4 regions of the Arthrobacter sp. Y3221114 genome follow, and region 4 is predicted to be linked to each of the others. Evidence: predicted binding sites of a transcription regulator. Region 4 holds the regulator's gene; each other region holds the start of a gene.
The links. The regulator LexA, encoded in region 4, represses DNA repair genes until DNA is damaged. The targets are predictions, from matches to a motif close to TCGAACANNTGTTCGA.
Positions count from the first base shown of each region.

Region 1 (2,195 bases), on a different contig from region 4:
CAGCCCTCGGCGCCGGCCCCGGTAGAACATGCCCTGCCGGGCCCGCAGTTCCTCCTCGGTCGGCTCGGCACCGTCCTGGTCGACCGCCGTTTCCCACGTCCTGGCGACCATCACCAGGGTATCGGCATCAGCCTCTACGGCCTGCCGGACCAGCGCCGCTTCCATCGCCTGCAACGCCTCCGGGGTACCGGCGTGCCGGGCCCGGTCCAGGGAATCCACCACCAGGGCCGCGGCCCGGCCGCTGACCTCCCCGCCGGCCATGGCCTCCGCCAAGACCGGCAGCGCCGGGACACCGGGTTCCCCGTCAAAGCGCGCCGCCGCGCTGATCGCCTTGCCGACCCGCAGCCTGCGCCGCGCCTCGACAATGCCGATCCCCAGCCTTGAGCGCAGATACTCCGCGTTGTTGGCAAACTCCGTCTTGCGGCGGCGCTGCGCCTGCTTAGATCGGGACAGGTCCGGGTTCGCGGCCTCCACGCCGCCGGCGTTGATCGCCGCCGCCGGATCCGCCCACTCCCCCGCACCTGTGCCGGCCCCGGCAGTACCAGACCCCACCGCGCCGGCACAGGCTTCGGCCTCGGCTCCGGTTTCGGGCGCCGTGGAGTGTTCCCCGTTGCCGGCGATGTCCGCCCGTTCCACGGACTGGGCGCCGACGGCCTGCAGGAACTCCACCAGCTTCGAAACGTCCTCGACCGCCGCTACGGTATTGGCCAGATCCCGGGTACACAAAGATGCAGACTCTGCGGGGAAGCGGTCAGCGACATCTTGCAGCAGGACAAACGCCTGGGCCAAGGATGTTCCCATCTCCCCGGTGCGGTCCAACGGTGCAAGAGCCATACCACAATTTTATTCGTACACACATTCGACGGCCATCGAAAGGTGCCATTGTGTAGGAGTAGTGCCGGTCCAGAGGCAGTGCATGGGGGTAACAATGCGTGCGGGCTCCTAAACAATGGGAGCGGCCCGGAAATCTGTATAGGCGGGCTCCAGATCACGGCCGCAGCAGCCCGCTCGCCCACGCTGCCAAATGGAAGGCAAGCAGCCCGCGAACGCACCATGACGGCGGCCAGCAGCCCGCGAACGCACAATGACAGCGGTAAGCAGCCGCGAACACACAAAGGCAGGCGGAAGCAGCCCGCGAGCGCCCGACGCCAAGGGAAGCACGCTGCTAGGCGGAAGCGGCCGTCTCCGCGTGCGCCGCGCGCCACCTGGACCAGCCGTACAGACTCAGGACGCCCAGCAGGACGGTGAACACGATGCCGTCCAGTGCAAAGAGGACCTGCGGGTTTGCGTTCGCTGCCCCTCTGGCCAGCCCCATCAGCGAGAGGGTGACGCCGATCCACCAGGCTTCGATGACGCCGCGCGCGAGACCGAGGTACAGCAGCGGGGTCAGGAGGCTAACGACCACTGCTTCAGCAATGGCCCCCGGGTCGGCCATGTACATCAGCATCATGGGCAGCACCTCGATACCGAAGAAGACCAGGACCAGCCCCATCAGGAGCGCCGCGGCCAGCCAATCGGGCCGCTGGACCGGATGGACCGGAACCCCTCCGACCCCTGACCGCCCGCGCCACCGCCACCATCCATAGGCGGCCACCGCAGGCAGCACCAGGACGGCAGGGCTAAAAGCGCCCGCCACGCCCATCAAAACCAGGGACAGAACCGGTTCCACCAGCAGCACCAGCCAGCCGGCCGGTTTCCGCAGCACCAAGAGCAGGAAGGCGCCCACTCGCAGCATCGGAAAGAGCATTGACATCCACAGGACCAGCTCGAAGCCGTGCACCACGTCCGTCAGATCCATGCTCTCCCCCGTCGGTGAATGGTTCGGCCCAGACTAGCAAGCATCGGTTTCCCAGCGCGCCGGCCCGGCCGGGCCGGGTAGTGACCAGCGCCTCAAACCGGTCGCTAGGATAGTTGCTGCGGTACACGAAGCCTCCGAACCACTGCGATGAATCGACCACATGACTGAGTTATCCCTCTGGCGCTCGATCGCCCGGCTCAAACACTATGTCCGGCCCATCCTCCCGCGGCTGATCCTGGGATTCTTCAGTGCCCTCGGTGCCAGCCTGGTGGCGCTGGCCATCCCCCAGGTCTTGCGCGGCCTGGTGGATACCATCCATACCGGCGGCCGCCCCTCGGAAGTCTGGGGCCCCGCCGTCGTCATTGCCGTGCTTGGTTTGGCCGAGGCCGCCCTGGTG
Region 1 covers NZ_JBNHHW010000002.1:92,397-94,591, forward strand. Annotated here, with positions in the region: gene AC5RV3_RS04450 (HNH endonuclease signature motif containing protein) at 1-834, opposite strand, end outside; gene AC5RV3_RS04455 (hypothetical protein) at 1,166-1,798, opposite strand; gene AC5RV3_RS04460 (ABC transporter ATP-binding protein) at 1,959-2,195, shown strand, end outside.
Region 1: AC5RV3_RS04450 (HNH endonuclease signature motif containing protein) is a predicted target of LexA. The motif match lies at 848-863, and genes of this name have one in related genera.

Region 2 (2,195 bases), on a different contig from region 4:
TCGATCTCGACGCGGACGCGGCCCGGAAGTTTATGAAATTGGTGGATGCGCTCGAGGACCTGGACGACGTCCAGAACGTCTACTCCAACGCCGACATCAGTGCGGATGTCCTCGCCGAAATCGAGAACGACTGACACCGGTCCGGCCGGCGGCACCAGCCATGCGCGTGCTGGGAGTGGACCCGGGCCTAACCCGCTGCGGCCTGGGTGTGGTCGACATTGAACCGAACCGCCGCTCCTCGCTGGTCGACGTCGGGGTGGTCGGGACCACCCCGGACATGCCGCTGGAGCTGCGCCTGCTTAAGATCGCCGACGCCATCGACGAATGGCTCGACGCGCACACGCCGGACGTGCTCGCCGTCGAACGCGTTTTCAGCCAGACCAATGTCAGCACGGTGATGGGCACCGCCCAGGCGTCCGGCGTGGTCATAGCGGCGGCAGCACGGCGGGGGATCGCCGTCGCGCTGCACACCCCTACCGAAGTGAAAGCGGCGGTCACCGGCAACGGGCAGGCGGACAAAGCCGCCGTGACCAAGATGGTGACACGGATCCTTCGGCTGGACACCCCGCCGCGACCGGCCGACGCCGCTGACGCCTTGGCGTTGGCAATCACCCATGCCTGGCGCGGCGGGGCAGCGAAACCGGCTGCCGGCGGCGGGATGACGGCGGCCCAGAGGCTCTGGGCGGAGGCCGAAGCAAAGGCCAAGCGGAACCGCCGCTGACCTGTCGCCTGCGGCTGAAGGCACACGGTGCCGCGGTGTGGCGGTCGCCGGTAATGTCTGCGCTGCCCCGTAAGCTATTCGTAGATATGTTCGGACAATCCGCCCGCCGTGCTGCTAGCGGGCGGACTCCGGGCCGCAGGCCGGAATTGGGAGTTGAGTTCATGATTAGCTCGTTGCGCGGCGTCGTCGCCCACGTGGGATTGCAATCGGCCGTGATCGACGTCAACGGATTCGGCATGCTCGTCCAGGCGACGCCGCAGACCCTGGGCACGCTGTTCGTGGGGCGGGAGGCCGAACTGGCCACCACCATGATTGTCCGCGAAGACGCCATGACGCTGTTCGGCTTCGAGGACGCGGCGCAACGGGAAGTTTTCGAAACCCTCATCTCGGTCAGCGGGGTCGGTCCGAGGCTGGGCCTGGCGGCGCTGTCGGTGCACTCGCCCGAAGCCCTGAGGGTTGCCGCCGCGGAGGGGGACAGCAAGGCGTTCACCAAGGTTCCGGGCATCGGGCCGAAGCTCGCCGGCCGGATCGTGCTGGAGCTGGCCGGGAAGCTGATCCCCACCGGCGAGCAGGCCCCCCGGCAGACGGGCGGCTGGAAGGGACAGGTGCAGGAGGCACTGGCGGGCCTGGGCTGGTCGGAGAAGGACGCCGCCGCGGCGGTGGACATCACCGCGGAGGAAAATCCGGAGGCGGCGGCAGCGGGCAATGTGGGCGATTTGCTGCGCCTGACCCTGCGCAGGCTGGGCCAGGACGGTGCCCGGACGGGCTCGGCGCGGCGGACCGCGGGAGTGAACTAGCGTGGCAGAGGATTCCGAGAACAACCGGCTGGTCTCCAACACGTCGGAAACCGAAGAACGCGCGATCGAGTCGGCGCTGCGGCCCAAGAACCTGGACGATTTCGTGGGCCAGGCCAGGGTCCGCCAGCAGCTGTCGCTGGTGCTGGAAGCTTCCCGGATCCGCGAACGCACGGCCGACCACGTCCTGCTGTCCGGCCCGCCCGGGCTGGGCAAGACCACGCTGGCCATGATCATTGCCGCGGAAATGAACGCGCCGCTGCGCATCAGCTCGGGACCGGCGATTCAGCACGCGGGCGACCTGGCGGCGATCCTGTCGTCGCTGACCGAAGGGGAGATCTTCTTCCTGGATGAGATCCACCGGATGTCGCGGCCGGCGGAGGAAATGCTCTACATGGCGATGGAGGACTTCCGGGTGGACATCGTGGTGGGCAAGGGCGCCGGCGCCACCGCCATCCCGCTCGACCTGCCGCCGTTCACCCTCGTCGGGGCCACAACCCGGGCCGGGCTGCTGCCGGGTCCGCTGCGCGACCGCTTCGGCTTCACCGGGCACTTGGAGTTCTACGCCGTCGCGGAGCTTGAACTGGTGCTTCGCCGCTCGGCCATGCTGCTGGACCTCAAGGTGAGTTCGGCGGGCTTCGCCGAGATTGCCGGACGCTCCCGCGGCACTCCCCGCATCG
Region 2 covers NZ_JBNHHW010000001.1:515,852-518,046, reverse strand. Annotated here, with positions in the region: gene AC5RV3_RS02415 (YebC/PmpR family DNA-binding transcriptional regulator) at 1-134, shown strand, start outside; gene ruvC (crossover junction endodeoxyribonuclease RuvC) at 161-721, shown strand; gene ruvA (Holliday junction branch migration protein RuvA) at 883-1,518, shown strand; gene ruvB (Holliday junction branch migration DNA helicase RuvB) at 1,520-2,195, shown strand, end outside.
Region 2: ruvA (Holliday junction branch migration protein RuvA) is a predicted target of LexA. The motif match lies at 800-815, and genes of this name have one in related genera.

Region 3 (2,195 bases), on a different contig from region 4:
GGATTTCAACCAGCCCTGGGCGCTCGGCTGCAGATCCGGCAGCTTGGACAAGGCTGTCAGCGCCCTCGCCGAGTCCAGCACATCGGCAGTGGCGGCGCCGTCCTCTTCGCAGTAGCGCACGGCGTTGGTCAGCACTGCGGGAAGATTCAGCTCCCCGGCCAGGTTAAGCATCCGCACCGCGTGGGCGGTACTGAGGTTCTCCCCCGGGGCACTGAGGTGGGAGACGATTTCCACTGCCAGCGACCCGGCCGGCAGTCCGCTGCGCCAGCGTCCGGCCCGCCGGCGGGCTTCGGCGTAGCTGCGGCGGCGCAGCGCCTGTCCGACGTCGGAAAAAGGGCCGAGCAGCACCGTCAGGGCAGGTTCGCCGTCCGGAATACCGGCATGCCGGGCGAGTTGATCCACCGTCACGCCGGGCGTCCGGCGGCTGCCGGCACGCCCGCGGGCAGCCGTGCCGGCATGGGCTTCAGAGATCAGGCGGCAGAGCGCATGGTAGCCCCTGCCCTGGTTCCCGCCGTGGGCCAGCACCACAACGCGGCCGGTGTCCCTGCCGCCGCCGTCTTGGACGGCCAGGTCCACGCCGACTATCGGATCCATCCCCGTGGCCAGGCATGCCTTCAGGTGCTTGACCGTCCCGTAGAGGCCGTCCCGGTCGGTGCAGGCCAAGGCGTCGGCTCCGAAGGAAGCGGCCGCTGCGGCCAGTTCCTCCGGCCAGGAGACACCGTAGTGGGCACTGAACGCCGTGGATACATGCAGGTGGGTAAAGCTCATGGACATTCCAAACAACGGTTGGGGCACAGGATGGGTATCCGGCGGACTGCCGCGGGGAACCGGGGCTGGATATAAGCCGGCGGGGAACCGTGGTGCCGTCAGGCGCTCAGCTCCCGGACGGCATCATGGACGCGGATCAGGCGCCAGCGCCCGGTATCCACCTGATGGGAGAGGTCCAGGGTGCGGATTTGTGACCGGCCATTCAACCGCGCCTGCACCCGCCAGATCTCATGGTCCACCAGCCCTGCGCCCCTGCCCCGTTCCGCGCGTAGTTCCTCAGCCCACCATTTGCGGCGTTCATACCAACGCACCGGTTCCGCGACGATCCGGTAGCTCCTGCCCTGCCAGCGCAGCCGGAGCGGCTGTCCGGCAGGGGAACACACAACGTCAACTGCTTCACTGAAAACACCCATGTCCCAGTCGCCTTTCATCTGGACAACGGGTCATAATCCCCGGCGAGCGCCCCTGCCAACACGCCCGCCGAAGAACTTGACCCTCTTATTCTATTCGAATATGTGTTCGAATCCAAGGTAAAGCGTAGGTTCGGGCACTGACAAAATCGGGCCGCCGGCCGACGGGCGGCAAGCGCGCAGCAGTACGGCGGCCCGGGGGCCGGGCCTAGCCGTCGTGCTCGGCGAGGTATTTCACGTCGCCGACCAGCTTGTCCCACATCAGCTTGGAGTGTTCCGCCGCTTCGGCGGTGTCGTTGTTGTCCTGCGACAGCGTGAACTCTGTCCCGCCCGGAACTTCCTCCAGCGTCCAGACGAGACGGTGGTAGTTCTCAGGCTTGTCCTCCCGGCCGGACAGCGGACTGAAGTGCGTGACGACCAGCCGGCGCCCGGGTTCGAACTCCAGCACCTGGCCCTTGTCCTCGTACGCCTTGCCCTCCCACTCACCCCGCCATCGGATGGGCCCGCCGACGCTCCAATCAGTCTGCACATCCGTGCCGAACATGAACCCCCTGATGGCTTCGGGGTCCGTGATCACCGACCAGACACGGTCCGGCGGCGCCGCAATGGTTGCCGTCGAGCTGGCCACGTACTTTCCAGGCATTGGATCCTCCCCCGGGCCCCGCTTGGGCGGGGCGGGTCCGGCTACTCCATACCAGCTTCCAGCAGCCGGGGCCGGCGCACAATCACCGCGGGGATGCGAACCATGGGGCGCACCTCGTTTCCGCACCGCCGGCCGGCACTCATGCCGCCTCGTCGATGAGGTCGGGCCCGTTGTTGCGCACGTTGTTGACCTTCGAACTGACCCGCCGCGGGACAAGATGCGGTTCGGGCATGGCCTCCAGCAGCTGCCGCACGTCGGCTTCGGATGTGGTTTCCGGATCCAGCCAGTCAGCAACGAGGCCGGGCGGAACGATCAGCGGTGTCCGGTCATGGATATGCCCGAGCGCATCGGCCGCCTGGGTGGTGATGATGGTG
Region 3 covers NZ_JBNHHW010000001.1:533,854-536,048, forward strand. Annotated here, with positions in the region: gene AC5RV3_RS02470 (DNA polymerase III subunit alpha) at 1-768, opposite strand, end outside; gene AC5RV3_RS02475 (DUF6504 family protein) at 867-1,181, opposite strand; gene AC5RV3_RS02480 (SRPBCC domain-containing protein) at 1,387-1,821, opposite strand; gene AC5RV3_RS02485 (SOS response-associated peptidase) at 1,961-2,195, opposite strand, start outside.
Region 3: AC5RV3_RS02475 (DUF6504 family protein) is a predicted target of LexA. The motif match lies at 1,276-1,291, and genes of this name have one in related genera.

Region 4 (2,195 bases):
AGTAGCGGGCCAGTGCCGTTCTCAGCTTCGTGAACTCGCGATCCGGATACCGGTTCAAACCCGCGGCCGCGTCGCTAACGGCCGAGACGATGGCCTGACGGACTGCGTCGGGCAGGCCGTGGGTGTTTTCGTTGACATTCAGGAGGACGGGAACCTCCAACTGGGGCGCACCATAGGGCTCTAAGCCCCGGAGATTGTCCCGCAACGGCAGGCGGTTCAGGCGTTCTAACTGCTCACTCACTGGTCCAGTTTAAGCTTCGGCCCGCCCGGGGCAGGAATCGGGCGGGCCGAAGCAGCTCATATTACGGCTGCCTCAGCGCGCGGACGGGACCAGCAACTGCTGGCCGGCATGGACGATGTCCCCCTGGAGTCCGTTCAATTGCGCGATCTCGAAAATGACATCGTGAGGGTTGCGGTCGGGGGCGGACTGCACGGCCACGTCCCACAGCGTCTGGCCGCTGCCGACCGTGACAGTTGCCGCCGGCCCCGGTCCCAGCTGCCCGGCGGCGGCCATTGCCGGCGCCGTGAAGAAACCGATCAAGGTCAGGGCGGCGGCCGCAGCGAGCATCAGCGGCAGGCCAATCAGCAACAAGCGGCCTCGGCGGGTCAGCCGGAGGTTGGTGCTGGTACGGACGCCGGCGGGCTGCGGTGCGAGCTGGGCGGACATGGTGTCACCTTTCCGATTTTCGATCTATTTCTGCTGGTTTCGATCGTTTGGCAACCGCATTCGAACGTATCTTCGAATGCGTCTTCTATAGTTTTAGCACTGGTGATCGAATATTGTCGAGACTCAGTCGAACAAGTGTTTGAAATTCACCACCGCCTCGCCTAGCGTTGTAAGCGTCAAGCGGCGGTAAGAGCAGTGCACCAGCCGCCACCGACAAAACAGCCAGACAACAACCCATGCGCGGTTCCGCTACCGCAGCGCCGGCGCATGGACCACTACGGGGAGACCGGGGCCGGATATGTCCGAAGAGAGCACCACCACTGCCGGAGCCAGGCGACGCGGCCGACCCGTCAAGGTGGGACGCAGCCTGACGCCGCGGCAGAAGAAGATCCTGGAGACGATCCAGCGCTCCGTCATGTCCCACGGATACCCTCCGTCGATGCGCGAAATCGGTGACACCGTCGGTTTGGCGAGCCTGTCCAGCGTCACGCACCAGCTGGCGCAACTCGAGAAGATGGGCTACATCAGGCGCGACCCCAAGCGTCCCCGTGCGATGGAAATCCTGACTCCGCTGACCCTCGAGCACGGCGGCGTGGAAATCGTCGGGGTCGATGAACCGCAGCAGCTGCGCAGCTCCAGCGGCGTTGCAGTATCCGAACTGACCACTTCGTCCGACACGGCGATGGTGCCGCTGGTGGGACGGATCGCGGCAGGCGGTCCTATCCTGGCTGACCAGGCGGTCGAGGACGTCATGCCCCTGCCGCGCCAACTGGTGGGACACGGCGAGTTGTTCATGCTCAGGGTTTCGGGCGATTCGATGATCGATGCGGCTATCTGTGACGGCGACTGGGTCGTGGTGCGCCAGCAGCACACGGCCGAGAACGGCGACATCGTGGCGGCGCTGCTCGACGACGAAGCAACGGTCAAGACCTTCCGGCAGCGCGACGGTCACACCTGGCTGCTGCCGCAGAACACCCAGTACGAACCGATTCTGGGAGACCACGCAACCATCATGGGCAAGGTTGTCTCGGTGATGCGGGCCCTCTGACCCGCCGCAGGCTCCTCAGACCCCTCTGCCGGTCACCGAGGGCCCGTTGCCCGTTCCCGGTTTGCGCGGGCGACCGCTCCGGCGTGGCTGCTGCCCCAGCCCGTTCAGGCAGCGGCTGCAGCCAGCCTCTCCAGGATCTGACGTGCCATGGCTCCGTCCTTGGTGCTCCAGAACGGCGGCAGGGCGCTGCGCAGGAAGCCCCCGTATCGTGCTGTCGCCAGCCGCGAGTCCAACACGGCCACTACTCCCCGGTCGTTGGAGGCGCGGATCAGCCTGCCTGCCCCCTGCGCCAGCCGCACGGCCGCGTGGGTCGCCGAAACCGTCATGAAACCGTTTCCCCCGGCCTGCGCCACGGACCGGGTTCGGGCAGTCGTTAGCGGGTCGTCCGGCCGGGGGAACGGAATCCGGTCGATGACCACGAGCCGGCACGCTGCACCGGGAACGTCGACGCCCTGCCAGAGCGTCATGGTGCCAAACAGG
Region 4 covers NZ_JBNHHW010000007.1:36,402-38,596, forward strand. Annotated here, with positions in the region: gene AC5RV3_RS14685 (histidinol-phosphate transaminase) at 1-241, opposite strand, end outside; gene AC5RV3_RS14690 (LysM peptidoglycan-binding domain-containing protein) at 314-667, opposite strand; gene lexA (transcriptional repressor LexA) at 966-1,715, shown strand; gene AC5RV3_RS14700 (ATP-dependent DNA helicase) at 1,820-2,195, opposite strand, start outside.